2 regions of the Nonomuraea sp. NPDC049684 genome follow, and region 2 is predicted to be linked to the other one. Evidence: riboswitches for the same ligand, from Rfam matches in the RefSeq annotation. Region 2 holds a riboswitch; the other holds the start of a gene.
What was found. Region 2 has a riboswitch for glycine ahead of gcvT (glycine cleavage system aminomethyltransferase GcvT). Riboswitches for the same ligand answer to the same signal wherever they lie in the genome.

Region 1 (14,459 bases), on a different contig from region 2:
CTGCCCGCCGCCGCCGAGCCGGTCACCGAGCTGTGGGCCGAGGCCCCCGACATGGACGGCGCGCAGGCATTGCTCGAACGGTGGGCCCGCGTGGTCGAGCAGGCGGCCGTCTGATCACGTAGAGTAGCGGAAAAGCCTTCGCCCGAGATGTGCGCGCGGAGTGCCGCAAGATCGTAATGTAGAAACGCGCGGCGGCATGGACCACGGGGTGGGGGCGGCGGTAACTTTGTCAGCGTCCGAACCGCAGTCCAGCGCCCCGCCTTGACCTTTGCCGCTGATCAGCGTAAGTTGCGGCATTCGCAAACTTGAAGAGCGAAGGCAGGCGCGTCCCCAGCACCGTCGCCGCGTCTTCGCGGTAGGAGGCCGAGCCGATCGATGCCGAGCGTCTACTGCACGCAGTGCGGGCACGCCAACCCCGAGGATGCCCGTTTCTGTTCCCGCTGTGGGTCACCGCTGACCAGACCCGAGGTCTCCGGGGACACCACGTCGACGATCTCGGTCGCGGGAATCGAGGCGTACGAGGCTGAGACAGGCGACATGCTCCTGGCCGAACGGGCGCTGGTCGAACAGCTCCCGCCCGGCACGGCGTTGCTCACGGTGACCAGAGGGCCCAACCAGGGCAGCCGGTTCCGGCTGGACAAAGACCTCACCACGACCGGGCGCCACCCGGAGAGCGACATCTTCCTCGACGACATCACCGTCTCCCGCCGCCACGTGGAGTTCTACCGCCACCGCGGCGGCCAGTTCTCCGTACGCGACGTGGGCAGCCTCAACGGCACCTACGTCAACCGGGAGCGCATCGAGGAGGTTCCCCTGCACTCCGGAGACGAGGTGCAGATCGGCAAGTTCCGCCTCGTCTTCCTGATGAGGGTCAACGCCGGCGCATGAGCTCACAGGCGGCACGCTCGCACATGAGCATCGGGGAGGTGCTCGCCCTGCTGCAGGGCGAGTTCCCCGACGTCACCGTGTCCAAGATCCGCTTCTTGGAGGGTGAGGGGCTGATCGAGCCCGAGCGCAGCCCCTCGGGCTACCGCAAGTTCACCCATCTCCACGTCGAGCAGTTGCGTTTCATCCTGACCGAGCAGCGCGACCACTACCTGCCGCTGCGGGTGATCAAGGACAGGATGGCCGAGAGCTTCGGCCGTCCGCGCGCGGTGCAGCAGACCCAGGAGATCCGGTACGACCGGGCCCAGCTGCTGGAGGCGGCCGGCATCGACGAGGAGACCCTCGCCGAGCTGGAGGACTACGGCCTGCTCGCCCCCGTGGCCAGGCGCTACGACGAGGAGGCGCTGAAGATCGCGCGCAGCGTCGGCGCCCTGGCCCGCTTCGGCCTGCACGCCCGCCATCTGCGCGCGGTCAAGGCCGCCGCCGAGCGGGAGTGCGGGCTGGTCGAGCAGACCGTCGCGCCCATACTCAAGCGGCGCGCGCCCGGCGCCATCGGCGAGGCCGACGAGGCCGCCAGGGAGCTGTCCACGCTCCTGCTCGACCTGCACGCCTCGCTGGTCCGTCTCGGCGTCAGGTCTGTCCTGGGCCGCTGAGGGCACAGAGCTGGAAGGCCGGGGCACATTCCAGGCCTGCCGGGTGTTACGTTGAAATGCATAGGCGTGTAGCAGAAACGACCCAGTCAACAGCTGTGCCGGGTGACCGGCCGGCCGAATACGGAGCAGCCCGTGTTGCAGATGGAGGTCGTGGGCGTTCGAGTTGAGATGCCCACAAATCAGCCGATCGTCTTGCTCAAGGAGGCACACGGGGAACGGTTCCTTCCGATCTGGATCGGCATGACCGAGGCGACCGCGATCGCCCTGGCGCAGGCCGAGGAGCCGCCGCCCCGGCCGCTCACCCACGACCTGTTCAGGGACGTGCTGAGCGCGCTCGGCGTCGGGCTGCGCGCGGTCAACATCGTGGCCCTGCGTGACGGCATCTTCTTCGCCGACCTGGTGTTCTCCAACGGCGTGGAGGTCAGCGCCCGCCCCTCCGACTCCATCGCCCTGGCGCTGCGCACCGGCGCGCGCATCTTCGCCAGCGAAGAGGTCGTCCAGGAGGCCGGTGTGATCATCCCTGACGACCAGGAGGACGAGGTGGAGAAGTTCAGGGAGTTCCTTGACACGATCACTCCCGAGGACTTCGGCAGGGCGGGGTAGGTATTTCAGTGCATTTACGCTTCACGACGCGCCGAGCCGGATCGTTGACTGAGCATGGTCACGGTCCTACGGTGCAAGTGAAACCCGTGGTCGCCCTTTACGAACCCCCAGATCAGGCCATGGGATGAGAGAAAGCCGGAGGTCCGCGTGGCGGTCAGCAGCGGCGAGGGAAAGACGGCCGGCCAGGAAGATCCGGTGCGGCGCGAGAGCGCGCGGCAGCGTGCCGGAGAGCAGGGACTGCTCTTCGACGAGCAGCCCGCGACGGTGCCCGACGACATCGGATACCGCGGGCCCACAGCCTGCTCGGCGGCCGGCATCACCTACAGGCAGCTCGACTACTGGGCGCGCACGGGCCTGGTCGAGCCCACGATAAGAGCCGCGCACGGCTCGGGCTCGCAGCGGCTCTACAGCTTCCGCGACATCCTGGTGCTCAAGGTCGTCAAACGGCTGCTCGACACCGGGGTGTCGTTGCAGCAGATCCGCACCGCGGTGCAGCATCTGCGTGACCGCGGGGTCGCCGACCTCGCGCAGATCACGCTCATGAGCGACGGTGTCAGCGTCTACGAGTGCACCTCGGCCGACGAGGTGATCGATCTCCTCCAGGGCGGCCAGGGCGTGTTCGGCATCGCGCTCGGCCGGGTCTGGCGAGAGGTCGAGGGCTCCCTCGCGGAGCTGCCGGGGGAACGGGCGGCGGTCGAGGACACCGTCCCGGCCGACCATCCCGCTGACGAGCTCGCCAAGCGGCGTCGCGCACGCCGCACGGGGTGAGCTGAACCGCTGAACACACCGTAGTAATCTAGGACAGAGTAAGGCTGATGACCCCGTGCGGGAGAGTCCCTGGGCTTCGGTCCTGGGGCGCCGAAGGAGCAACCCTCCCCGGAATCTCTCAGGCATCCCGTACCGCTCGGGTGAGGCAACTCTGGAAAGCAGGTGCGCCCGCCAGGCGCACCTCACCGACGGTGCAAGCCCCATGGTGGGGTGAAGCTCTCAGGTCGCGATGACGTCGCGATGACAGAGGGGGAGATCCGGCACTCGCCCGCGCCCTGGCGCCGGTCTCCAAGCCTCGGGAGGCAACCTCCATGACCGACCTGTCCGCTCCGCCGTTCTCGTCCAGGCACATCGGCCCATCCGAGTCCGAGCAGCAGCGCATGCTCGAGGCCGTGGGCTTCGAGTCCGTCGGCGATCTGGTGGCCGTGGCCGTGCCCGAGGCCATCAGGGTCAAGGACCGGCTCAAGCTGCCGGCCGCCGCGAGCGAGACCGAGGCCATCGCCGAGCTGCGCGAGCTGGCCTCCCGCAACCGGGTGCTGACCTCCATGATCGGCCTGGGCTACTACGACACCGTCACGCCCGCCGTCATCCGGCGCAACCTGCTGGAGAACCCGGGCTGGTACACCGCCTACACGCCGTACCAGCCGGAGATCTCGCAGGGCCGCCTGGAGGCGCTGCTGAACTTCCAGACGGTCGTCTCCGACCTGACCGGCCTCGACGTCGCCGGCGCCTCCCTGCTGGACGAGGCCACCGCCGCGGCCGAGGCCATGACGCTGGCCCGCCGGGCCGGCAGGTCCAAGAGCGACGTGTTCGTGGTCGACGCCGACACGCTGCCCCAGACCAAGGCCGTGCTGGCCACCCGCGCCGAGCCGCTCGGCATCACGCTGGTCGAGCACGACCTCGACGGCGAGCTGCCGGAGTGCTTCGGCGTGCTCGTCCAGTACCCGGGCGCCTCGGGCCGCCTGCGCGACTTCCGCGACGTGGCCGCCAGGGCGCACGAGGCGGGCGCGCTCGTCGTGGCCGCCGCCGACCTGCTGGCCCTCACGCTGGTGGCCGCCCCCGGCGAGCTGGGCGCCGACATCGCCGTCGGCTCCTCCCAGCGCTTCGGCGTCTCCTTCGGGTTCGGCGGGCCGCACGCGGCCTACATGTCCGTACGCGAGGGCCTGCAGCGGCAGATGCCCGGCCGCCTGGTCGGCGTGTCGGTCGACGTCGACGGCGACCCCGCCTACCGGCTGGCCCTGCAGACCCGCGAGCAGCACATCCGCCGTGAGAAGGCCACCAGCAACATCTGCACCGCCCAGGTCCTGCTGGCCGTGATCGCCGGCATGTACGCCGTCTACCACGGCCCCGAGGGCCTGCGCCGGATCGCGCACCGCGTGCACCGGCACGCCGTCGCGCTGGCCGGCGGGCTGCGCGAGGCCGGCCTGGAGGTCGTGCACGGCGAGTTCTTCGACACCGTGCTCGTCCGTGTGCCCGGCGGGGCCGCCGAGGTGGTTGCCGCCGCCGCCGAGCGGGGCGTCAACCTGTGGCAGGCCGGCGACGACCACGTCTCGATCGCCTGCGACGAGAAGACCGGCGCGGCCGAGCTGGTCAAGGTGTGGGCCGCCTTCGGCGTCGAGCGCCAGGACGTGGCGCTGGAGGCCGACGCGCTGCCGGCCGAACTGCTGCGCGAGTCGGACTACCTGACCCACCCGGTCTTCCACAGTCACCGCTCCGAGACCGCGATGCTGCGCTACCTGCGCAGGCTGCAGGACAAGGACATCGCGCTCGACCGTTCGATGATCCCGCTCGGCTCGTGCACGATGAAGCTGAACGCGACCACCGAGATGGAGCCGATCACCTGGCCGGAGTTCGCCGGCGTGCACCCGTACGCGCCGGAGGCCCAGACCGAGGGCTACCGGGAGCTCGTCGGCACCCTGGAGGGCTGGCTGGCCGAGGTGACCGGCTACGACGCGGTCTCCATCCAGCCGAACGCCGGCTCCCAGGGCGAGTTCGCCGGCCTGCTGGCCATCCGCGCCTACCACCAGGCCAACGGCGACACCGAGCGGGACGTGTGCCTGATCCCGTCCTCGGCCCACGGCACGAACGCGGCCAGCGCCGTCATGGCGGGCATGCGGGTCGTGGTCGTGGCCTGCGACAGCGACGGGAACATCGACCTGGCCGACCTTGACGCCAAGATCGCCAAGCACCGCGACAAGCTCGCCGCGATCATGGTGACGTACCCGTCCACGCACGGCGTGTACGAGGAGTCGATCACCGAGGTCTGCGCCAAGGTGCACGAGGCCGGCGGCCAGGTCTACGTCGACGGCGCCAACCTCAACGCCCTGGTGGGCCTGGCCAAGCCGGGCGAGTTCGGCGCCGACGTGTCCCACCTGAACCTGCACAAGACGTTCTGCATCCCGCACGGCGGCGGCGGCCCCGGCGTCGGCCCGGTCGCGGTCCGCGGCCACCTGGCCGCCTACCTGCCCGGCCACCCGCTGCGCGACGGCAGCCCGGTCGGCCCGGTCTCGGCCGCCCCGTACGGCTCGGCGGGCATCCTGCCGATCTCGTGGGCGTACGTGCGGATGATGGGCTCCGAGGGCCTCACCGCGGCCACCGAGCAGGCCATCCTGTCGGCCAACTACCTGGCCAGGCGGCTGGCCCCGCACTACCCGGTGCTCTACACCGGCCGCGGCGGCCTGGTGGCCCACGAGTGCATCGTGGACCTGCGCCAGATCACCAAGGAGACCGGCGTCACCGTCGACGACGTGGCCAAGCGCCTGATCGACTACGGCTTCCACGCGCCGACCATGTCGTTCCCGGTGGCCGGCACGCTGATGATCGAGCCGACCGAGAGCGAGGACCTGGACGAGCTCGACCGGTTCGTGGACGCCATGATCGCCATCCGCGGCGAGATCGCCAAGGTGGCCTCCGGCGACTACGACAAGACCGACAACCCGCTGCGCAACGCGCCGCACACGGCCGAGTCGGTCACCGCCGACGAGTGGGCCCACCCGTACTCGCGGACCGAGGCGGCCTACCCGGTGGCCTCGCTGCGCGAGGGCAAGTACTGGGTGCCGGTGCGCCGCATCGACCAGGCGTACGGCGACCGCAACCTGGTGTGCTCCTGCCCGCCGCTGGAGGCGTACGAGGACTGATCCGCCCGCGCGGGTCCCCGCCCGGGGACCCGCGCCGGACCCGGCCCAGTCCTGCACCGTCAAGTGAGCAGACATGATCGCGACGAGCCGTTAGGCTCGGTGCGATCCGTCGCCGGAAGGAGCTCTCTTGACGTTCTCAGAGCTGCAGACCCCGCCGCTCGACACCGCCCGCCGGCTGGCCGAGGGCGGCGACCTGGAGGGTGCGGCGGCGATCCTGACCGAGCTGGTCGCCGACCCCGACAGCCCCGACCGGGCCCAGGCCGCCGTGGGGCTGGCCGTGGTGCTCGACGAGCGCGGCGACACCGAGGCCGCCCGCGCCGCGGCCCGCACCGCGCTGGCCACCGGCCATCCCGAGTACGCCGCCCAGGCCGCCTGCCACCTGGCCCAGGGCTTCGAACGCGAGGGCCGCGACGACCAGGCAAGGGCCGCCTGGCAGGCCGTGCTCGGCGTCGGCACCCCGGCCTACGTCCCGCTGGCGCACCTCGCGCTGGCCCGGCTGGCCGGCAGCCCCCAGGAGGCCGGCAAGGAGCTGCGCTCGGCCCTCGACGCGAGCCTTGACTCAGGCGACGCCGAGGCCGCCGCGCACGCGGCCCGCCAGCTCGCCGAGACGCTGCTGGAGTACGGCGACCCGGGGGAGGCCGCCGGGCTGCTGCTGGACGCGCTGGAGTTCGCCCCGGCGCGGGAGCTGCCGGGCCTGCGGGTGCTGCTCGGCATCGCGCACCTGGAACTGGCCTGCGCCGAGTTCGCCGAGGCCGTCGAGAGCGGGGCCGACCCCCAGACGGGCGCGCTGGCCATCGAGCTGCTGGCGCGCACGCTGCCGCTGCGCGGGCGCACCGAGGACGCCGGCCAGGTGTGGACCTACGGCCTGGAGCACGAGGACCAGACCATGGCCGCCGAGGTCCGGCTGCGTTTCCACCGCGACGCCTGAGCGCCGCCCGAGGAGAAGGCTCAGCCGCGGCGCATGATGGCCACGGCGGCGGCCACGTTGATGGCGACGATCGCCAGCCACGTGATCGTCAGGCCGACCAGCCCCGAGTTGCCGGACGCGATGGCGGTCAGCGGGATGCCGAGGCCCATCGAGCCCAGCGCGACGGGGATCATGGCCGCGCCGTTGTTCTGCCGCTGCTTGGGCTTGGCCGGGGTGAGGTCGTGGCCGCTCAGCTCGGCCTGGACGCGGGCGGCGATGGTGGCGTCGAGCCGTTCGACGAAGGACTCGACGAGCGCGGCCTCGTAGTCGGGGCCGAGGTCGCGGCGGGCGTCGAGGGTGGCCTGCAGGTCATCCCGGATGGGGCGCATCTCTGGCATGCAAGCCATCATCCCGGTTGTCCGGCGCGCCGTCATCAGACCTGGGAGCCAACGGCGGATCCTCCCCAGGTACGGTGCTGCCATGGAGATCATGACTCCGCGGGGGCCGGCGCTGGTGCAGGTCGACGAGGCGGCCGAGCCCCGGCTGCTGCTGGTGCTGACCCACGACTCGGCCGGGGGAGTGGACGCGCCCGACCTGCTGGCCGTCCGTGACGCCGCGCTCGGGGCGGGGGCGACCGTGGCCAGGGTGTCGCAGGCGTTCCGGGTCGCGGGGGCGCGGGCGCCGGGCTCGGCCGCCCGGCAGGACGAGGCCTGGGAAGTGGTGCTGGGCGAGCTGCGCGCCGGGTGGCCGGGGCTGCCGCTGGTGCAGGGCGGCCGGAGCAACGGCGCCCGGGTGGCCTGCCGTACGGCCTCGGCGGTGGGCGCGGCGGCGGTGGTGGCGCTGGCCTTCCCGCTGCACCCGCCCGGCAGGCCGGAGCGTTCCAGGGCCGAGGAGCTGCGCGGGGCCGGGGTCGACGTGCTGGTGGTCAACGGGGACCGGGATCCGTTCGGAGTGCCGGATCCGGCGGACTGCGCCCGGCTGGTGGTCCTGCCGGGCGAGGGCCACGACCTGAAGCGGGACCCCGCCCGGGTGGGCGAGGTCGTGGCCCGGTGGATCGGTGATTACGCCGCCGTCAGGCGGCGCCCACCAGGGGGTCGGGCCGGTGCGGCGCGATGACGGTGCCGCTGGGCAGCAGCTCCCCGGTGTCCTCGAACAGGACGACGCCGTTGCAGAGAAGGCTCCACCCCTGCTCGGGGTGGCATGCGAGGGTGCGTGCTGCCTCGCGGTCCGGCGCCTCGGCAGACGGACAGGCCGGGTCGTGCGGGCACATCGGCGTGCCTCCGATATCTCGTGGGTGCTCCCGGGAGAGGGACGGGAGCGGCTCGGGTTTGTTGTTCTGGCAAGTGTGCGACGTGGGTCACACGGTCCGACATAGCCCGTTCGGACTGTTACAGGAGGATCCCCCGGTCGTGTGACCTTCGACACAGCGTGCCTTATGCAGGATAACGGGCCAAGCGCGACACGCGCACTACGTTTGCAACCCCTTGAGCAAAGCGTCGAGCCCTCTTTCGAAGTCCACATCCGCCCTTTCGTCTCGCCTGACCCATTCATCGACTTCCGGGTCAGCCCATCCGGATTGCTGGACTTCGACCGCCACGCTGCCGAACACGAACGCCCGCAGCGCGCGCACGGCCTCGGGGGCGTCGCTCAGGCCGCCGTCGGCGAGCTGCTCGGTCTGCTCCCTGATGGCGACGGCGGTGGCGCCCTTGGGCGGCTTGGTCAGGGCCAGCGCCAGCACGCCCGGATGCTCGCGCAGCAGCTCCCGGCCCGCCCGGCACCACGCCCTGGCCGTCTCCTGCCAGGTGGCCGCCTGCTCCACGTGCACGGACGTGACGTGCTCGGCCAGCGCGTCCATCAGCGCCTCCTTGCCGCGGGGCAGGTGGTGGTAGATGGCCATGGCCTCCACCTCCAGGGCGTCGCCCAGCCGGCGCATGGTGAGCCGGCGCAGCCCCTGGCTGTCGGCGATGTGGAGTGCGGCCTCGATGATGCGCTCGCGGGAGAGTGGGACGGGAGGTCTCTTTGCGGGCATGGTGATCATCTTACTGGGCGGCCCCGTCCGTCGCCCGGTGTTCGGGGGCGGTGTCGGACGGCGTACCCTTGTGGGTTGAACAGCAAAGACTGCGTGAAGGGCAGGGTCGATGGCGTTTTTCCGTCCGCGGGTGAGCCGGGAGGCCGAGGTTCGCTACCACGCGGACCAGGAGATCTCCAAGGGCTTCCCGCAGCTGCTTGACAAGGCCAGGCAGGCCGAGCAGATCGTGCGCGACCTGCGTGCGGCCGCGGCCGACGAGATCGAGCTGCTGGCGGCGGGCCGGGCGTTCGACGTCGCGCTGACCGAGGCGCTGCGGGCCGCCGAGGCGGGGCAGCGGGCCACGTTCGGCGTGCGCTCCTACGACGACCGCATCGCGCGCCGCAAGGCCAGGGCCACCCCCCGCGGGGCCATGTGGACGGCCGAGGTCGACCGGCTGCGCACGCTGCGCGAGGAGAACCGCATGTGGGGCATCCCGCGCGTGCCCCGGCCGGTGCCCGCCACCGTCTGACCGGAGGGTCCGACCGAAGGCACACGAGAGCCCCGGCGCCGTGCGCGCCGGGGCTCTTCGTGCGTTCCGGGCCGTCACCGCCAAGGGCTGACGGCCCGGGTGGTACGGATCAGCTGGCCCAGTCGAGCAGCGGGCGGGTGTTGCTCGGGTGGCGCAGCTTCGACAGCGACTCCTTCTCCAGCTGGCGGATGCGCTCGCGGGTCAGGCCGAGGTGCTTGCCGATCTCGTCCAGCGTGTGCGGCTTGCCGTCCACCAGGCCGAAGCGCAGGGCCATGATCTTCGACTCGCGGGGCGAGAGGTTGTCGAGCACGCCGCGCAGCTGGTCGCCCAGCAGCTGGCGGTCGACGATCTCCGACGCCTCCGGCGAGTCGACGTCCTCGATGAGGTCGCCGATCGTGGTCTCGCCGTCCTCGCCGATGGTCGCGTTGAGCGAGATCGGCTGGCGGCTGGTGCGCAGCAGCTCCTCGATCTGGTCCGGCGTCTTGTCGAGCTCGACGGCCAGCTCCTCGGGCGTGGGCTCGCGGCCCAGCCTCTGGTGCATGTCCCGCTCGACCCGCGACAGCTTGGAGAGCATCTCCAGCACGTGCACGGGCAGCCGGATCGTCCGGGCGGAGTCGGCGAAGCCGCGCTGGATGGCCTGCCGGATCCACCACATGGCGTAGGTGGAGAACTTGAAGCCCTTGGTGTAGTCGAACTTCTCCACGGCCCTGATCAGCCCCAGGTTGCCCTCCTGGACGACGTCCAGCAGGGACATGCCGCGGTCGGTGTACTTCTTGGCCACCGAGACCACCAGGCGCAGGTTGGCCTCCAGCATGTGGTCCTTGGCCTGCCGGCCGTCCTCGATGACCAGGTGCAGGTCGTCGCGCACGGACGGCGGCACGTCCGGGTCGGTCTCCAGCTTGTACTCGGCGTACAGGCCGGCCTCGATCCGGCGGGCCAGCTCGACCTCCTGGGCGGCGGTGAGCAGGGTCCGGCGGCCGATCGACTTCAGGTACGTGTGCACCGAGTCGCCCATGACGGACTGGTTGTCGTCGAGGTCCATGGCCTCGGTCTCGATCTCGGCGTCCTCGGCCGTCAGTTCGAGGTCGTCGGGGGCCACGTCCTCCTCGTGCTCCGGCTTGCCGTCCACCGGGTTTTTTGCCTCGGCGGCCGTGCGGCCGGTAGCCTTTGCCCCGGAAGCCTTCCTCGGCTTGGGGGCGCTCTTGGTCGCGGTCTTCTGGGTGGTCTTCCTGGCGGCGGTCTTGGTCAGCGACGGCTCGTTCTCGGCAGCCAGGCTCACACCGGCCTCCGAGAGCTCGCGCAGGATCGTGCGGCCTTCCGAGGGGCTGATGCCGGCCTCGGCGAACGCGTCGCGCAGCTCCGCCAGAGAAAGGTGACCCTGGGCTCGCCCTCGTTCAATGAGCTGGTCGAGAGTCGCGGGTGGGGTCGCCACGGCGGTTCTGGGCATGAGGACACCTCCTCCGTACGGAGTCGAAGCGATCAGGCAGGTTGTGGTGGGGCGGTGGTCACTCCGCACGGCGCACCAGTATCAATAACGCCATCCACCGCTATTTGTTCCCGGAGGGATGAAAAAGGGGCGGAACGCCCAGAGGGCGTGCCACCCCCTGGAAGGCGGGAACTACTCCGCCACCTCGAAGCTTCCGGTCCCCTCGGGCATGGGCATCGGCTCGGCCTCTTCCATGCGCTTGTCGGTCCAGTAGTCGATGACCTCGCGCGGGTCGGGATTGACCTCCGTGGACACCACGACGCCGTCGGTGTCGCCGGGCGAGGGCACCGGACGGCCGGTCGGCGACGCCTGCTCGGCTGCCTGGTCGGCCGCCTGCTCGGCTGTCTGGTCGACCACGGCCCGGGTCTCCCTGGCGACCGCGTCGAGCTTGCCCGCCGAGGCGGCCGCCGCGACCGACGCGCCGCCGACGACGATCACGCCGACGACCGCCGCGGACGCCCACATCTTGCGGGTCTGGTTCATGAAGGCTCCCTTCCTTCTCCCCGTTATGACGCAGCCGCACCGCGTCAGGTTCCTGTGCGCAGCCGTACGAGATCGGTCTTGCCGTTGGGCAGCAGCGGCAGGCGGGGGAGGAGCCGCAGGTCGCGCGGCGCGGCGTGGGCGGGCAGCCGGTCGCGGCAGTAGGCGCGCAGCTCGGCCAGCGTGGGCGGCGCGGCCGGGTCGGCCGGCACCACGAACGCCGTGACCGCCTCGCCCCACTCCGGGTCGGGCAGGCCGGCCACGGCCACGTCGGCGACCTCGGGGTGGGTGCCGAGCACCGCGCTGACCACGGCGGCCACGACCTTCTCGCCGCCGGTGTTGACGACGTCGTCGGCCCGGCCGAGCACGCGCAGCCGGCCCTCGTGCAGCTCGCCGAGGTCGGAGGTGACGAACCAGTCGCCGTCGAAGGCGCTACGACCGGCGAAGCGGTAGCCGGAGAAGAGGACGGGCCCGGCGATCCTGATCAGGCCGTCCTCGCCGATTTTGAGATCTACATCGTAAAGGGGGCGGCCGTCGTAGACGCAGCCGCCGCACGTCTCGCTCATCCCGTACGTGGTGAACACCCGGGCGCCGAGCTCCACGGCCCGCTCGACCAGCCCCGCCCTGGGCGCCGCGCCGCCGAGCAGGATCGTGCGGAACACCGACAGGTCGGCGCCCGTCTCGACCAGCCGGTGGAGCTGCGTCGGCACCAAGGAGACGTGGTGGGCGCCGGAGGTCAGCACGGCCCGCACGTCGAAGGAGGGGTGGATGATCGGCTCGCTGCCCGACAGCAGGGCGCGGACCAGCACCTGCAGGCCGGAGACGTGGGAGACGGGCAGGCAGCACAGCCACCGGTCGCCCTCGGCGGCCCCGATCCTGTTCAGCGAGGCCGACGCCGAGGCGCGCAGGGCTGTGGCCGACAGCTGCACGCCCTTGGGCGCGCCGGTGCTGCCGCTGGTGGCGATGACGACCGCCACGTCGGCGGGGACGCCCTCGCCGCCGGGCCGCGGCTCACCGCCGGCGTGCGTGGGCCGCAGCGCCTGGAGGGCCTGGTGCTCGTGGCCCGGCTGGAGCGGCAGGACGGCCGGGCCGTCGCCGGAGAGCGCGTCGCGGATCGCGGTGAAAAGGCCGGGGCCGGGAGGCTGCACAATGGCATGCAGCGGACGGTCCGGATGCGACGGGTTCCTCCACATGCTCGTAAGGTTAATGGCGACAGGTCGGACACAGGTGCAGGGTAGGGTCGTGACGCGTTCTCCCGTGGTCTTCCGGATTCCGATGCGGACGCGGTTTCGCGGGCAGACCGTCAGGGAGGGCGTGCTGCTGCACGGCCCGGCGGGCTGGGGCGAGTTCTCCCCGTTCCCCGAGTACGGTCCGCGCGAGTGCGCCCGCTGGCTGGCGTGCGCCCGTGAGGCCGCCTTCGACGGCTGGCCCGAGCCGGTGCGCGACCGCGTCCCGGTCAACGCCACCGTCCCGGCGGTCGACGCCGAGCAGGCCCACGAGCTGGTGCGGGGGTCCGGCTGCGGCACGGCGAAGGTCAAGGTGGCCGAGCGCGGCCAGACGTTCGCCGACGACCTGGCGCGGGTGGAGGCGGTGCGCGACGCCCTGGGGCCGTCCGGGCGGCTGAGGGTCGACGTCAACGGCGCCTGGGAGGTCGGCGAGGCCGTCACCCGGCTCAAGCAGCTCGACCGGTTCGGCCTGGAGTACGCCGAGCAGCCGTGCGCGACCCTGGAGGAGCTGGCGGCGGTGCGCAAGGCGGTCGACGTGCCGATCGCGGCCGACGAGTCGATCCGGCGCGCCGAGGACCCGCTGAAGGTGAGGGCGGCCGAGGCGGCCGACATCGCGGTGGTCAAGGTGCAGCCGCTGGGCGGGGTGCGCGCCGCGCTGCGGGTGGTGGAGGCGTGCGGGCTGCCCGCCGTGGTCTCCAGCGCCGTGGAGACGTCGGTGGGGCTGGCCGCGGGGGTCGCGCTGGCGGCGGCGCTGCCGTCGCTGCCGTACGCGTGCGGGCTGGGCACGATGTCGCTGCTGGCGGGCGACGTGGTGGAGGACTCGCTGGTGCCCGTGGACGGATGGCTCCCGGTGCGCCGCCCCTCGGTGAATTTTCAGCATTTGTCGGAATTTGAGATTGAATCTCCCCAGTGGCTCGGCCGGATGCAGGAGGCGTCACTTTGAACCCCGCAACCGCGCTGGCCACCGTGCTCGTCGACGAGCTGGTGCGCTGTGGCCTGACCGACGTGGTGCTCGCCCCCGGCTCCCGCTCGGCCCCCCTCGCCCTGGCGCTGCACGCCGAGTCGCGGGTGCGCCTGCACGTGCGCATCGACGAGCGCTCGGCCTCCTTCCTCGCGCTCGGCCTGGCCAAGCGCTCCGAGCGGCCGGTGGCGCTGATCTGCTCCTCCGGCACGGCCGCGGCCAACTTCCATCCGGCCGTGATCGAGGCCGACGAGTCGGGCGTGCCGCTGCTCGTCCTGACCGCCGACCGTCCGCCCGAGCTGCGCGGCACCGGCGCCAACCAGACCATCGACCAGATCAAGCTGTACGGCACCGCCGTCCGCTGGTTCGCCGAGGTCGGCGTGCCGGAAGACCGTCCCGGCATGGTCGCCTACTGGCGCTCGCTGGCCTGCCGCGCCTACCAGCGGGCCGCCGGGGCGGCCAACCCCGGCCCCGTCCACCTCAACCTGGCCTTCCGGGAGCCGCTCATCCCCGACGGCGACACGAGCTGGTCCGAGCCGCTCGACGGCGGCGCGAACGGCCCCTGGGTGCGGGCCCGCGTCGCGCCCCCGCCCATCGCCCTGCACATCCCGCCCACCAGGCGCGGCGTGCTGGTCGTCGGCGACGGCGCGGCCAACGTCCGGCGTTACGTGGCCGCCGCCGGCATGGCCGGCTGGCCGGTGCTGTCGGAGCCCAACGGCGGCGCCCGCTACGGCGACCACTCCATCTCCAGCTACCACTACCTGCTCGGCACACCCGAGTTCGCCGACTCCCACCGCCCCGACGTGGTCGTCACGC
Region 2 (14,459 bases):
CGCAGGGCGATCCTGGCGGCCGTGATGGCCTTGTTGGAGGCCACCGCGTTGCGCTCGATGCACGGGATCTGCACCAGGCCGCCGATCGGGTCGCAGGTCAGCCCGAGGTTGTGCTCGATGCCGATCTCGGCGGCGTTCTCCACCTGCTCGGGGGTGCCGCCCATGACCTCGGTCAGGCCGGCCGAGGCCATCGAGCAGGCCGAGCCCACCTCGCCCTGGCAGCCGACCTCGGCGCCGGAGATCGAGGCGTTCTCCTTGAACAGCACGCCGATCGCGGCCGCCGTGAGCAGGAAGCGCACCACGCCGTCGTCGTCGGCGCTCGGGACGAACTTGGTGTAGTACGTCAGCACGGCCGGGATGATGCCCGCCGCGCCGTTGGTCGGGGCGGTGACGATGCGGCCGCCCGCGGCGTTCTCCTCGTTGACGGCCAGGGCGAACAGCGCCACCCAGTCCATCGCCTGCAGCGGGTCCTTCTCGGCCGACTCGGCCTGCAGCCGCCGGTGGAGCTGGTTGGCCCGGCGCTTGACCTTCAGGCCGCCGGGCAGCACGCCCTCCTTGCTGATGCCGCGCCGCACGCACTCCGACATCACCCGCCACAGGTTGAGGATGCCCGCGCGGATCTCCTCCTCGGTGCGCCCGAACGCCTTCTCGTTCTCCAGCATCAGGGCGGAGATCGACAGGCCGGTGTTCGAGCAGTGCTTGAGCAGCTCCTCGCCCGAGGCGAACGGGTAGGGCAGGACGGTGTCGTCGGGCTTGATGCGGTCGGCGCCGGTGGCCTTCTCGTCCACGACGAAGCCGCCGCCGACGGAGAAGTAGACCTTCTCGCGCACGGTCTCGCCCTGCTCGTCGCGGGCGGTGAAGCGCATGCCGTTGGGGTGCTCGGGCAGGGAGATCTTGCGCTCGAAGACGAGGTCCTGGCCCACGACGAAGGGGATCTCGCGCTCGCCGTAGAGGTTGACCGTGCCCGAGGCGCGCATCTCGGCCAGGCGGGCGTCGACGGAGTCGACGTCGACCAGCTCCGGCTTCTCACCGGACAGGCCGAGCAGCACCGCCTTGTCGCTGCCGTGGCCCTTGCCGGTCAGGCCGAGCGAGCCGTACAGGATGACCTCGACGCGGGCCACGCGGGGGAGCAGGCCGTCGTCGTGCAGCCCGCGGGCGAACTTGTGCGCGGCGGCCATCGGGCCGCCCGTGTGGGAGCTGGACGGTCCGATGCCGATCTTGAAGAGGTCGAAGACGCTGATCGCCATTGATGGGCGCCCTTCAGTTCAGGAAGTGCCGGGGCCCGCCGCGGGCCCCGGCGGTGGTGTCAGGACTCGCCTGAGGTGAGCGCCGTGTACTCCTCGGCGGACAGCAGGTCCTCCGCGTCGCCCTCCATGCGGACGCGGAACATCCAGCCGTCGCCGTACGGGTCGCTGTTGGCCAGCGACGGGTCGTCGGCCACGGCCGAGTTCACCTCGACGATCTCGCCGCCGACGGGGGCGTAGATCTCGCTCACCGACTTGGTGGACTCCACCTCGCCGACCGAGTCACCCGCCTCGACGGTCGAACCGACCTCGGGGAGCTGCACGAAGACGACGTCACCAAGAGCCTCGGCGGCGAAGGCCGTGATGCCGACGGTCACGGTGATGCCGTCGTCCACGCCCGACACCCACTCGTGCTCCTTGGTGTAGTTCAGGTCGTCAGGGATGTTGCTCACTTGTTCCTCCTGTAGAAGGGCAGCTCGACCAGGTCCATAGGTTCATGGCTGCCCCGGATGTCCACGGCCAGACCTGTGTCGGCCCCGGCGTTCACGTAGGCCATCGCGATGGGCTTGCCCAGGGTCTGGGAGGGCGCACCGCTGGTGACCTCGCCGACGACGGCGCCGTCGCGGGTGACCGGGTAGCCGTGACGCGGCACCCGGCGGCCCTGGGCGACCAGGCCGACGAGGCGGCGGCGGGGCTGGTCGTCCTTGACCGCCTCCAGCGCCGCCCTGCCGACGAAGTCACCGGGCTTGTCGAATTTCACCACTCTGCCCAGCCCCGCGTCGAACGGGGTCAGGTCGGAGCTCAGCTCGTTGCCGTAGAGCGGCATGCCGGCCTCCAGCCTGAGGGTGTCGCGGCTGGACAGACCGGCGGCGCGCAGGCCGTGCGGCTCGCCCGCCGCCTCCAGGGCGCGCCAGAGCGGCACGGCGTCCTGGTTGGCGACGAAGAGCTCGAAGCCGTCCTCGCCGGTGTAGCCGGTGCGGGCGATGAGCGCCTGGCGGCCGTCGACCACGCCGGGCAGGCCCGCGTAGTACTTGAGACCGTCGAGGTCGGCGTCGGTGAGCGTGGCCAGGATCTCCTGGGCCTTGGGGCCCTGGATCGCGATGAGGGCGTACTGCTGGGAGCGGTCATCGACCACCGCGTCATACGACTTAGTACGATTTTTCAGCTCATCCGCGACTTTGTCGGAGTTCGAGGCGTTGGCCACCACCATGAACTCCTCGTCCGCCAGCCGGTAGACGATGAGGTCGTCGAGCACCCCGCCGCGCTCGTCCACGATCATCGTGTACCTGGCCCGGCCGGGCGCGAGCGCCGACAGGTGGCCGACCAGCGCGTAGTCGAGGGCCTCTCCGGCCTGCGGACCGGTCAGGAAGATCTCGCCCATGTGCGAGAGGTCGAACAGCCCGGCCGCCTCGCGGACGGCTTTGTGCTCCGCGGACTCGCTGCCGTACCGGAGCGGCATGAGCCAGCCGGCGAAGTCGGTCAGCGTGGCGCCTAGGGCCTCGTGGACGTCTCGTAGCGGCGTAGGTCGGGACATTTGTCGCACCTCAGGACAGGATTGGATGCCAGCATCCTCCCCCTCTGTCATGGATGCCTGAGAGCTTCGCCCGAGTTTTACCGGACTTTCACCTTCGGCGAGGCCCCGGGGGCCTGCTTTCCAGAGGTCACCTCCCCGTAAGAACGCCTTACAGGGCTGCCGCGCGGTCCTTTGCCTTGAGAGGTTCGCGGGGAGGGCTTGCTCCTTCAGGGACCCTGACCGGCTGTCAGGGTGCTCTCCCGCACGGTTTCGCCGGTGATGTCCGTCAGCCTAGTGCCGTCATGGGGGTGTTGTCGCGCTTCGCCCCCCGCCATCCGCGGCATCCGCGGCATCCCGCACGCAGCGAAAAGCGGCCGCGGCCCCGGAGAGGCGGGGTCGCGGCCGCGTTGGTGGCCGCGCGCGAGCCGGTCATGGCAGGTCAGCTCGCACGCGGCAGCTCTGGGCGGGCCGGCCGGGACCGGCCCGCGGGGGATCGAACCCGGGATCAGGCCCGAGGATCAGGCCCGAGGATCAGGCCCGAGGGTCAGGCCCGAGGATCAGGCCCGAGGGTCAGGCCCGTGCCCAGAGGGCGGGCACGTTCGGCGGCTCCCAGCCCGGCAGGCTGGTGTGCGCCTGGAGGCAGCGGTAGCTGACCCCCTGGTAGGTGACGACGTCTCCGGCCGTGTACGACTTGTAAGCCGTCCAGGTGGTGCCCTGGCCGTCCCCTCCGACGGTCAGGGTGAAGGACGCGGAGTGGTCCGCCGTCGTCCCGTCGCCGTTGATCCCTATGGTGTACGTCCCCGCCACGACGCCGCTGGCGGTGGCGATCGTGACGGTGGACGACTGGCCCGCCTGAACCGTGGACGGGCTGAAGGAGACGGTGACCCCGCTCGGCACGTTCCCGGCGGAGAGCGCGACGCTCTGCGCCTGGCCGGACGTGACCTGGGTACTGACCGCCGCGGTAGCCGACTGACCGGCCTGGACCGACGCCGACGACGGGGTCACCGAGATCGAGTAGTCGTTCTCCGTGGGCGTGCTGGTGCCCACGGCGAGCTTCCATATGGCGTACGCGATGGCGTCGGAGTTGCGGTCGAGCGCCGTGGTGTTGATGGCGCTCGGGTAGCTGTCGCAGGCGCTGTGGTAGCAGCGGTCGAACGCCTGCCCGGCCGAGCCGCCCCACTTGGCGGCCTGGGCCGAGCTCTTGACCGCCCCGGCCCCGGTGGCCAGGCCGCCGACCCGGACGCCCGCGCTCTTGAAGGAGGCGTGGTCGCTGCGGCCGTCGCCCTCCCTGTCACCCTCGGTCTGCAGGCCGATGGTGGCGAAGTAGTCGTTGAAGGTCCGCTGGATCGCCGCGTCGTCGTCGTAGACGAAGTAGCCGGCGTTGGTCGAGGCGATCATGTCGAAGTTCAGGTACACCTCGACGCCGCTCGCGCCGCCGTTCTGCACGTAGTACCTGGACCCGACCATGCCCGCCTCTTCGGCGCCCCACCAGCCGAAGCGCACGTGCTTGGTGAGCGTGGGCCTGCGGGCGGCGAGGGTGAGGGCGTTCTCCAGGAGGGCGGCCGAGCCGGAACCGTTGTCGTTGATCCCGGGGCCGGCCGCGACGCTGTCGAGGTGGGCGCCGAGCATCACGGTCTGGTTGGCAGGGCCGCCCGGCCAGTCGGCGATCAGGTTGCTGCCGCCGCTGAAGTTCTGCACGCGGGTGGTGAAGCCGGCCGCGTCCAGCTTGCCCTTGATGTAGTTCATCGAGGCGGTGAAGCCCGGCCTGCCCGAGGCGCGGTTGCCGCCGTTGCTCGTGGCGATGGACTGCAACTGGCTCAGATGCGCCGTCACGTTCGCGACGGGGATGTCGGGCGCGGGGTCGGCGGCGGCGCCGGCCGGTCCGGCCGGCGTGGTGAGGGTCAGGGCCAGCGCGGCGGTGGCCGCGGCGCCCAGCCTGAGCATGGCGTTCACGTTCTGTGGCTCCTCAAGGGGGTTGGGCGGCCACCCCGGCGTGGCCGCCCAGGTCGAGCGACTTAGACCGGCTGCCAGAGGGCAGGGGTGTTGGGCGGCTCCCAGCCCGGCAGGCTGGTGTGCGCCTGGAGGCAGCGGTAGCTGACGCCCTGGTAGGTGACGGTCTGTCCGGCCGTGTAGGCCGTGTACGTCTGCCACGTGGTGCCCTGGCCGCCGCCCACCGTCAGGCTGAAGGAGGCCGAGTGGTCGGCGCTCGCGCCGTCGGCGTTCAGACTGATCGTGTACGTGCTCGGCGTCACGCCGCTCGTGGTCGCGAACGTCACCGTGGACGACTGCCCGGCGGTGATCGTGGACGGGCTGAAGCTGACCGTCACGCCCGCGGGCACGTTGCTCGCCGACAGGGCGACGCTCTGCGCCTGACCGGCGGTGACCTGCGTGCTGACCGTGGCCGTGGCCGACTGCCCGGCCTGCACCGAGGCCGACGACGGGGTCACGCCGAAGGAGTAGTCGTTCGGCGAGCTCTGCCCGATCTGCAGGTTGTAGGTGGCCTGGCGGTCCACGTCGGCGCCGTCGGCCGTGATCGCGATCGAGTGGCTGCCCTGCGGGCTGCTCGCCGAGGTGCTGATCGTCAGCGTCGAGCTCTGCCCCGCGGTGATGGTGGCCGGGCTGAACGAGGCGGTCACGCCGGCCGGCAGGGTGCCGGTCCGCAGGGTGATCGACTGCGCCGAGCCGCCGGTCACGGTGGTGCTCACCGTGGTCGTGGTGCTCTGGCCCGGGGTGACGCTGCCGGAGGCGGGGTTCAGGTTGACCGAGAAGTCGTTGCTGCCCTGGGTGCAGGTCGGCTCGCCGGACTGGGCCCGTACGCTGACGCCGTCCCAGGCGTTCTTGACCACGTTGAACTCGGTGCAGCTGCCCGGGTACAGGGTCTTGGCGGCCTGGAGGGTGGCGACCCTGGCCTTGGCGTGCGTCCACGGCTGGGTCTTCATGTTCAGCGCGGACATGAACACCTCACCGGCCTTGCGTATGCCGATGCCGGTGATCGCGGCGCCGTTGTCGCAGCGGGTGCTGGCGGGCTTGCCCGAGGGGTTGGTGCCCTCGGCCACGAGGTAGAACCAGTGGTTCTGCGGGCCGGCCGCCGCGTGCACCTCGGTGTTCGGGATGGAGGCGCTGTAGCAGTTCGGGTGGCTGAGGGCCGACGGGTTGTACATGTTGCGGATCGGCCCGGACCCGGAGAGGTTGACCTCCTCGCCGACCAGGTAGTCCGGCGGGTCGTTCGGGTTGTTGGCGTACGCCTCGGTGAGCGCGCCGAAGATGTCGCCGGTGGACTCGTTCATGCCGCCGGTCTCGTTGCCGCTGCCCGAGCCGCCGCTGGTGAACTGGAAGATGCCGTGGCCGAACTCGTGGCCGACCACGTCCATCGACGTGAGCTGCTGGGAGTTGGCGGAGTTGTGGCCGAAGGAGCCGTACTGGCCGTTCCAGTAGGCGTTGACGTCGGCCAGGCCGACGCGGGCCGGGTAGCCGCCGCCCTGGCCGTTGATGCCGTTGCGGCCGAGCCAGGCGCTCAGCATGTCCCATTCCCGCTGCGCGGCGTAGAGCGCGTCGACGCAGGCGGTCTCCAGGTTCGTGCCCGAGCCGTTGCCCCAGGTGTCGGTGGTCTTGGTGTACGGCGAGCCGTTCTGGCCGCCGCACGCCACGCCGCTCCTGCGGGGGTCGCGCATCGTGTACGAGGGGCTGGTGTCGATGGTGACGGTGCCGACGTAGTAGCTGTTGCCGGTGCCGTCGCGCACCTCGTCCCAGTCGTCGATGACCCTGCCGGTGAGGGCGTCCACGTAGACGTGGAGCTTGGTCTCGTGACCGGCGGCGGTGGCGCCGGTGACGAGCACCTCCCAGGCCAGCCGCGGGGTCGTCGTGGTGGCGTGCACGGACAGCACCGGCGTGGCGACGGTCTCGACCCTGGCCACCTTGGCCCTGGCCGTCACGGCGGCCTGGGCCGCGGTGACCTTCGCCTTCGTGCCGATCCCGATCTTCGTGCGCTGCCCGGTGGCGACCGTGTCGACCACCGCGCCGGAGGCGTCCGTGGCGACGACCACGTCGCCGCCGTAGACGGGCAGGCCCGCGTGCTTGCGGGCGTAGGTCAGGTACTGCAGGCCGCGGACGCCTTCGACGGTCGACGTCAGCGTGAACGTGTCCTGCTCGGATGCCAGCAATGCCGCCGAGTCGGCCAGGATCGCGTTGTGTGCGGTGGCGATCGCGTTCCTGCGCTCGTCGGGGCTGGGAGGATCGGCCACCTGCGACGCTTGGGCTGTGGCGCTCGTGGCGCCCACCAGCGAGCTGGTGGTCAGGGCTAGCGCGAGCATTGCGGCAGCCCCCAACCTGAGTTTGGGGTTCACTCTCTGGCTCCTCAGGGGGGTGTGGAGTGGAAGAGCCCCGGCCGGCTGGGGATGAACACAGGGTGACACCGGGATGGCGCGACCCGGTACCCAACAAGTTTCCTATAACGCGGTGGTATGGCCCCCTGAGCTGGGATTTCGCGGGATTTTAGGGCGCAGAAAAGGTAAAGAAGCTTTCCAGTAACGGTCTCAGCAGGCCGCCGTGAACGCCTCGAAGAGCGCCGCCCCGTCGCCCGCCTCCGGGTGCCACTGGACCGCCGCCGCGAAACCGCCGGAGTCGAGCTCCACCGCCTCGATCGTCCCGTCGGCGGCCGTGGCGGTGACCGTGAGTCCGGGGGCGAGCCCGTCGATCGCCTGGTGGTGGTAGTGCGGGACCGCCACCGGGTCCGTGCCGAGCGCCTTGGCCAGGCGGCTGCCGGGCACGGGCGTGACCGGCAGGTGGCCGAACTCGCCGGGCGCGGGGGAGTGGCCGGTGTGCCCGGTCACGTCGGGCAGGTGCTGGTGCAGGGTGCCGCCGAGCAGCACGTTGAGCACCTGGAGGCCGCGGCAGATGCCCAGGAACGGCAGCCCGGCCTCCAGGGCCGCCGCCAGGAGGGCGAACTCGGCCTCGTCCCGGAACCGCCGGACGTAGCCGGTGCGCTCGTGCGCCGCGCGGCCGTACCTGGCCGGGTCGACGTCGCCGCCGCCGGCCAGGACGAGACCGTCGAGCCGCCCCACGACCTGGGCGGGATCGCCGGCCGGCGGCAGCAGCACGGGCTGCCCGCCGGCCTGGACGATCTTCTCGACGTACATGTACGGCAGCAGTGCGACGGGCAGGTCCCACACGGTGAACCGGGCGGGCTCGACGTACGTCGTGACGCCGATGACCGGACGGGTCACAGCGGCGTCACGTACGCGCCGGAGATGCCGCCGTCCACCAGGAACTCGGCCCCCGTGATGAAGGAGGCGTCGTCGCTGGCCAGGAACGCCACGGCGGCGGCGATCTCCGACGCCTCGGCGAAGCGGCCCACCGGAATGTGCACCAGGCGCCGCTGGGCCCGCTCGGGGTCCTTGGCGAACAGCTCCTGCAGCAGCGGCGTGTTCACCGGCCCCGGGCACAGCGCGTTGACCCGGATGCCCTCGCGGGCGAACTGCACGCCCAGCTCGCGCGACATCGCCAGCACGCCGCCCTTGGAGGCCGTGTACGAGATCTGCGACGTGGCCGACCCCATCACCGCCACGAACGACGCGGTGTTGATGATCGACCCCTTGCCCTGCCGCCGCATGTACGGGATGGCGTGCTTGCAGCACAGGTACACGCTGGTCAGGTTCACCTCCTGGACGCGGCGCCAGGCGTCGAGGCCGGTCTCCAGGATCGAGTCGTCGTCGGGCGGCGAGATGCCGGCGTTGTTGAAGGCGACGTCCACGCTGCCGTAGGTCTCGTGGGCCGTGGCGAACATCCGGACGACGTCGTCCTCGCTGGTCACGTCGGCCTTGACGAAGAGGCCGCCGACCTCGCCCGCGGCCTTGGCCCCGGCCTCCTCGTCGATGTCGACGCAGACGACCTTCGCGCCCTCCTGCGCGAACCTGCGCGCCGTGGCCAGCCCGATGCCGCTGCCCGCCCCCGTGACGACGGCCACCCGATCCTGCAATCGCTGCACTGTCACTCCCATGAGATGAAGACGTTCTTGGTCTCGGTGAAGGCCGTCAGGGCGTCCGGGCCGAGCTCGCGGCCGAGGCCGGACTGCTTGAAGCCGCCGAACGGCGTCCAGTAGCGCACCGAGGAGTGCGAGTTCACCGACAGGGCGCCCGACTCCACCGCGCGGGCCACCCGCAGCGCCCGCCCGACGTCGCGCGTCCAGATGGACCCGCTCAGCCCGTACGGCGTGTCGTTGGCGATGCGCACGGCCTCGGCCTCGTCGCTGAACGGCACCACCGACACGACCGGGCCGAAGATCTCCTCGGTGAAGGCGCGGTCGGTGACCTCGGAGGTGAGCACGGTCGGCGGGAACCAGAAGCCCTTGCCCTGGGGGCAGTCGCCCTGGAGGTAGGGCGTGCCCTCGACGAAGCCGCGGACGCGTTCCAGGTGCTCGGCGCTGATCAGCGGGCCCATCTCGGTGGACTCGTCGAGCGGGTCGCCGACCTTGACGCCGCGCACCGCCGCCGACAGGCGTTCCAGGAACTCGTCGTACACCTCGGCCTGGACGAGGATGCGCGAGCGGGCGCAGCAGTCCTGGCCGGAGTTGTCGAAGACCGCGTAGGGAGCGGTGCTGGCCGCCTTGCCGAGATCGGAGTCGGCGAAGACGATGTTCGCCGACTTGCCGCCCAGCTCCAGCGTCACCCGCTTGACCTGCGCCGCCGCCTTCGCGGCGATCTCCTTGCCCACCTCGGTCGAGCCGGTGAACACGATCTTGGCCACGCCGGGATGCTCGACCAGCCGGGCGCCCGCGACCTCCCCTGCCCCGGGCAGCACCTGGAGCACCCCCTCGGGCAGGCCCGCCGCCAGGGCCAGCTCGGCCAGCCGCAGCGCCGTGAGCGGAGTCCATTCCGCCGGCTTGACGATCACCGTGTTGCCCGCCGCCAGCGCCGGGGCCACGCCCCACGACATGATCAGCATCGGGAAGTTCCACGGCACGATGACGCCCACCACGCCCAGCGGCTCCTGGAACGTGACGTCCACGCCGCCGGGCACCGGGATCTGCTTGCCGTGGTTGCGCTCGGGGGCGGCGGCGTAGAAGTGCAGCACGTCGCGGACGGCCCCGGCCGCCCAGCGCGCGTTGCCGATCGGGTGCCCGGCGTTGTCCAGCTCCAGCCGGGCCAGCTCCTCGCCGTGGGCGTCCACCAGGTCGGCGAAGCGGCGCAGCAGCCGCGCCCGGTCGCCCGGCGCCACCTCCCGCCAGCTCCGGTACGCCTTCGCGGCCCGCTCCACCGCCCGGTCGACCTCGGCCGCGTCCGCCATCTCGACCTCGGCGACGACCTCTTCCGTCGCCGGATTAACGATCCTCATGCCTACCGTCACATTCGCTCGAAACCACGGAACAGCTCCCAGTCCGTCACCGCCGCGTCGAAGGCGGCCAGCTCCACGCGCGCGTTGTTCGCGTAGTGCTCGACCACGTCGTCGCCGAACGCCTCCCTGGCCAGCTTCGACCCCTCGAACAGGGCGAGCGCGTCCCGCAGCGTGTGCGGCACGGTCTCGGCGCCGGAGTCGTAGGCGTTGCCGGTGAAGGCGTCCTCCAGCGGCAGCTCCCGGTCGATGCCGTCCAGCCCGGCCGCGATCAGCGCCGACACCGCCAGGTAGGGGTTGACGTCCCCGCCCGGCACCCGGTTCTCCACCCGCAGCGACGGCCCGTGGCCCACCAGCCGCAGGGAGCAGGTGCGGTTGTCGACGCCCCACTTGACGGCGGTGGGCGCGAAGCTGCCGGGCACGTAACGCTTGTAGGAGTTGACGTTGGGCGCGTACAGCAGCGTGAGCTCGCGCATGCGGGCGAGCTGCCCGGCGATGAACCGCGCGCCGAGCGGCGAGAGCCCGTACGGCCCCTCGCCCGCCATCGCCAGGCCGCCGTCGAGGCCGCGCAGCGAGATGTGGATGTGGCAGGAGTTGCCCTCGCGCTGGTTCGGCTTGGCCATGAAGGTGATCGAGCGGCCCTCCTGGGCGGCGATCTCCTTGGCGCCGTTCTTGTAGATCGAGTGGTTGTCGCAGGTGCGCAGGGCCTCGTCGTAGCGGAAGGCGATCTCGTGCTGGCCGAGGTTGCACTCGCCCTTGGCCGACTCGACGTACATGCCGGCGCCCTCCATGTCGCGCCTGATGCGCCGGAGCAGCGGCTCGACGCGGGCGGTGCCGAGGAGGGAGTAGTCGACGTTGTAGAGGTTGGCGGGGGTCAGGTCGCGGTAGGCGCGCCGCCAGGCGTCCTCGTAGCTGTCGTCGTAGACGACGAACTCCAGCTCGGTGCCCACGTACGCGGCCAGGCCCCGCTCGGCCAGGCGGGCGAGCTGGCGGCGCAGGATCTGCCGGGGGGAGGCGGTGACCTCGCCGCCCTCCTCCCAGGCCAGGTCGGCCATGACCAGGGCGGTGCCGTCCTGCCAGGGGACCCGGCGCAGGGTGGACAGGTCGGGCTTCATCGCGAAGTCGCCGTAGCCCCGGTCCCAGGAGGACATGTCGTAGCCGGCGACGGTGTTCATGTCCACGTCGACCGCGAGCAGGTAGTTGCATCCCTCGGATCCGTGGTGGAGCACCTCGTCCAGGAAGTAGCGGGCGGAGAGCCGTTTGCCCTGCAACCTGCCCTGCATGTCGGCGACGGCGAGCAGCACCGTGTCGATCCGGCCGGAGGCGACCTCGCCCCGCAGTTCCTCGACGGACAGGAATCCGTTGCCCGCTGCTTCGCTCACCCTAGGTCGCTCCGATCTGCTCTGAAGCGCTTTCCCGTTGATTGGGCTAGTCTCAGACCATTGATGTGCATGCCGGGATCGCTTGTCAAGACCTGAGGACACCTTGGACGATTCGGCGCGTTTGATGACAGTGCTCCGCCCGGTGAGGGCGGGAAACGCCTTCGAGGAGACCGTGGAACGGCTGCTCCAGGCGATCAAACTGGGCGTGGTGCCGTACGGCGACAAGCTGCCGCCCGAGCGCGAGCTCGCCGTGCGGCTGGGCATCAGCAGGGTCACCCTGCGCGAGGCCATCCGCGCCCTTCAGGACGCGGGCTACCTCGACGTGCGGCGCGGCCGGTACGGCGGCGCGTTCGTCACCTATGTCCCGCCGCGGCCCGACGCGGGCGACCTGCGGCAGGCGGTGGCCGCCATGGGCATGGCCGAGCTGTCGGACGCGCTGACGTTCCGGCTGGCGGTCGAGTGCGGGGCGGCGCAGGTGCTGGCCGCGGCCGAGCTGACCCCGGCTCAGCGGGAGGTGCTGCCGCGCCGCCTGGCCGAGCTGGACGAGGCGCCCCTGGAGGACTACCGGCGCCTGGACACGGCCTTCCACCTGTCGATCGCCGAGCTGACCGGCTCGACGCTGCTCGCGGCGACGTGCGCCGACGCCCGCTCCCGGGTGAGCGACCTGCTGAACGCGATCCCGATGCTCCAGGTGAACATCGAGCACGCCGCCGCCCAGCACCGGGCCATCGTGGACGCCATCCTGGCCGGCGACCCGGACGCGGCGCGCCGGGCGATGGCCGAGCACCTGGAGGGCACGGCCGCCCTCCTCCGAGCCTTCCTGGCCTGAGCGCCCTTCCCGGCCTGAGGCTCTTCAGCGGGGGCCGGGGCCGTCAGGCGGTGCGGGCGTCCGGGGGCCGCACCCGGAAGGTGTGGCGGGCGCCGTCGGGCCAGGTCAGCGTGATGTCGTCGGCCGTCACCGCCGCCGTCGGCACCTCGAAGGGGTCGCCGCCCAGGACGGCCGCGCCGACCGCCCAGCCGTCGGCCGCCACCCCCTCCAGCACGGGCACGGCCGCCGGAGCCCCGAAGGCGCTGCCCTCGGGGTCGGCGGCGACGTGGGCCCGGCTGTAGCCGCGCATCGCGACCAGCTCGGAGACCAGCCCGTCGCCGTCCCGCACCCGCGCGCCGGGCCCGCCGGCCGGGTCGGCGGGCGCGACGAGCGCCCACCCGCTCTGCCGGACCGCCGAGCCGGGCGCGACCCGGTGGACGCGCACCTCGACGGCCCCCCTGACCACGCTCAGGCTCTCCACGCCCGCGCCCGCCGACGCGGCCCACGCCAGGTCGCCCGCCGAGCCCGCCCCCCGAGGGATGATCGTGCCGCGCCCGGCGACCGTGCCGTCCGGGCCGACGACGCCGAAGTGGTTGTCGGGGACGCCCGTGGTCGGCGCGGTGCGGGTGGAGTAGGCGTAGCGGTCGTACAGGGGGTCGCCGGGGTGGTGCTGGCTGCCGTGGTTGAGCAGCCGGGCGACGTCGCCGGTGTGCTGGACGACCAGCCCGGGGCCGGGCAGCGCGGCGAGCCCGGTGGGGCCCGGCTCCTCGGGCGCCGTCCACACCGGGTGGCCGGCCGGCAGCAGCAGCCCGAGGAACGCCTTCGAGGCCCAGTACGGCGACGCCGAGCCGGAGTAGGACTGCAGCGAGGGCTCGTGGGGGCCGTGCCAGCCCAGCGTGAGCAGCCCCTCGGGGGAGAGCGCGCCCTCGTCGAGGAAGCGGCGCAGGACGCCGGAGGCGATGCGCCGGGTCTGGCCGGGGGACAGCGGGGTGGCCTCCAGCAGGGCTCCGGCGAAGAGCGAGGTCGCCGAGGCGAAGCGGTAGGTGAGGGAGCGGCCCTGGTAGAGCATGCGGCCGTCCTGGTCGAAGGTGAGGGCGTAGCTCTCCAGGAAGCGGCGCAGGCGGGGCCCCGGGGAGCCGTGGCCCGACAGGTGGGCCAGCAGGGCCGGGTAGAGGTGCATGGCCCAGCCGTTGTAGTGGTCGAAGGAGCGGTTGTCGCCGTCGGTGTACCAGCCGTCGCCGGCGTACCAGGGCTCGATGCGGGCCAGGCCGCGTTCCACCGCCGCGCCGGCCTCCTCGGCGTGCAGGCCGGCGGCCGACAGGAAGCCGCCCACCATGGCGGGGAACAGCCACCAGTTGTTGTCCACCGGCTCGTGGCGCAGGGCCCCGGCCAGGTAGGCGGCGACGCGTTCGCGGGTGGCGGCGGGCAGGCGGTCCCACAGGCGCTCGCGCGTCAGCCAGAGCGACAGGGCGATCGAGGCCGCCTCGACCATGGGCTGGGTGCGGTCCTCGATCGGCTGCCAGACGCCGGGGCCGGACTCCAGGCCGCGCGCGTACGGGGCCAGCAGTTCCTCGGGGCCGCCGCCGGCCACGCGGAAGGCGGCCAGCAGGAAGGTGCGCGCGTACCCCTCCAGGCCGTCGCAGCGCGACCAGCTCTCGCGTCCCGGCAACGTGATCACGGCGCCGTCCGCGGAGCGGTACGGTTCCACCGCGGCCAGCAGCCCGTCGGCCACCGCCTCCCAATGGGCGCGGGTCCAGCCGGTGTACGGGCTGAGCGTTCGATCCTCCGGCGGAAGCGGGAACATGCGGCACTCCAAAGGGACGTCCGGTCTCCGGCGGGACCTTAGCATCCTGATCGAACGAAAGCATCCGTTCAAAAACGAAAGCACTTCCCGCTAGGATCGCAGGGTCGAGTCAGAAGGAGTCGCGGTGTTCGCCGAACAACGTCATGAACTGATCCTGCGCGAGGTGCGCGAGCGCGGTTCCGTACGCCTGGCCGAGCTGGTCGACCGGCTCAACGTCTCGATGGTCACCCTGCGCAGGGACGTCGAGCACCTGGCCGGACAGGGCCTGGTCAACCGCGTGCACGGCGGCATCACCCGGCCCGAGTCCGCGCCCGCCCCGGCCAGGGAGCGCTCGCTGACCCTCGGCATGCTGGTGCCCTCGGCCACCTACTACTACCCGGCG

Region 1: another riboswitch for glycine. It lies ahead of gcvP (aminomethyl-transferring glycine dehydrogenase); the one in region 2 lies ahead of gcvT (glycine cleavage system aminomethyltransferase GcvT).

The regions. Positions count from the first base shown of each region.
Region 1 covers NZ_JBITLO010000006.1:355,661-370,119, forward strand. Annotated here, with positions in the region: gene ACIBST_RS22005 (sugar phosphate nucleotidyltransferase) at 1-114, shown strand, start outside; gene ACIBST_RS22010 (FHA domain-containing protein) at 376-888, shown strand; gene ACIBST_RS22015 (MerR family transcriptional regulator) at 912-1,538, shown strand; gene ACIBST_RS22020 (bifunctional nuclease family protein) at 1,671-2,141, shown strand; gene ACIBST_RS22025 (MerR family transcriptional regulator) at 2,289-2,909, shown strand; glycine riboswitch at 2,958-3,054, shown strand; gene gcvP (aminomethyl-transferring glycine dehydrogenase) at 3,221-6,046, shown strand; gene ACIBST_RS22035 (hypothetical protein) at 6,174-6,974, shown strand; gene ACIBST_RS22040 (hypothetical protein) at 6,995-7,351, opposite strand; gene ACIBST_RS22045 (alpha/beta family hydrolase) at 7,434-8,069, shown strand; gene ACIBST_RS22050 (DUF5999 family protein) at 8,026-8,223, opposite strand; gene ACIBST_RS22055 (TetR/AcrR family transcriptional regulator C-terminal domain-containing protein) at 8,422-8,982, opposite strand; gene ACIBST_RS22060 (hypothetical protein) at 9,092-9,490, shown strand; gene ACIBST_RS22065 (RNA polymerase sigma factor) at 9,600-10,937, opposite strand; gene ACIBST_RS22070 (hypothetical protein) at 11,109-11,459, opposite strand; gene ACIBST_RS22075 (AMP-binding protein) at 11,504-12,649, opposite strand; gene ACIBST_RS22080 (o-succinylbenzoate synthase) at 12,732-13,625, shown strand; gene menD (2-succinyl-5-enolpyruvyl-6-hydroxy-3-cyclohexene-1-carboxylic-acid synthase) at 13,622-14,459, shown strand, end outside.
Region 2 covers NZ_JBITLO010000002.1:92,697-107,155, reverse strand. Annotated here, with positions in the region: gene ACIBST_RS06210 (L-serine ammonia-lyase) at 1-1,247, opposite strand, end outside; gene gcvH (glycine cleavage system protein GcvH) at 1,307-1,696, opposite strand; gene gcvT (glycine cleavage system aminomethyltransferase GcvT) at 1,693-2,778, opposite strand; glycine riboswitch at 2,813-2,912, opposite strand; glycine riboswitch at 2,933-3,030, opposite strand; gene ACIBST_RS06195 (M28 family peptidase) at 3,328-4,701, opposite strand; gene ACIBST_RS06190 (M4 family metallopeptidase) at 4,773-7,067, opposite strand; gene ACIBST_RS06185 (gamma-glutamyl-gamma-aminobutyrate hydrolase family protein) at 7,290-7,979, opposite strand; gene ACIBST_RS06180 (3-oxoacyl-ACP reductase) at 7,976-8,752, opposite strand; gene ACIBST_RS06175 (aldehyde dehydrogenase family protein) at 8,743-10,086, opposite strand; gene ACIBST_RS06170 (glutamine synthetase family protein) at 10,095-11,465, opposite strand; gene ACIBST_RS06165 (FadR/GntR family transcriptional regulator) at 11,590-12,294, shown strand; gene ACIBST_RS06160 (DUF2264 domain-containing protein) at 12,338-14,077, opposite strand; gene ACIBST_RS06155 (substrate-binding domain-containing protein) at 14,202-14,459, shown strand, end outside.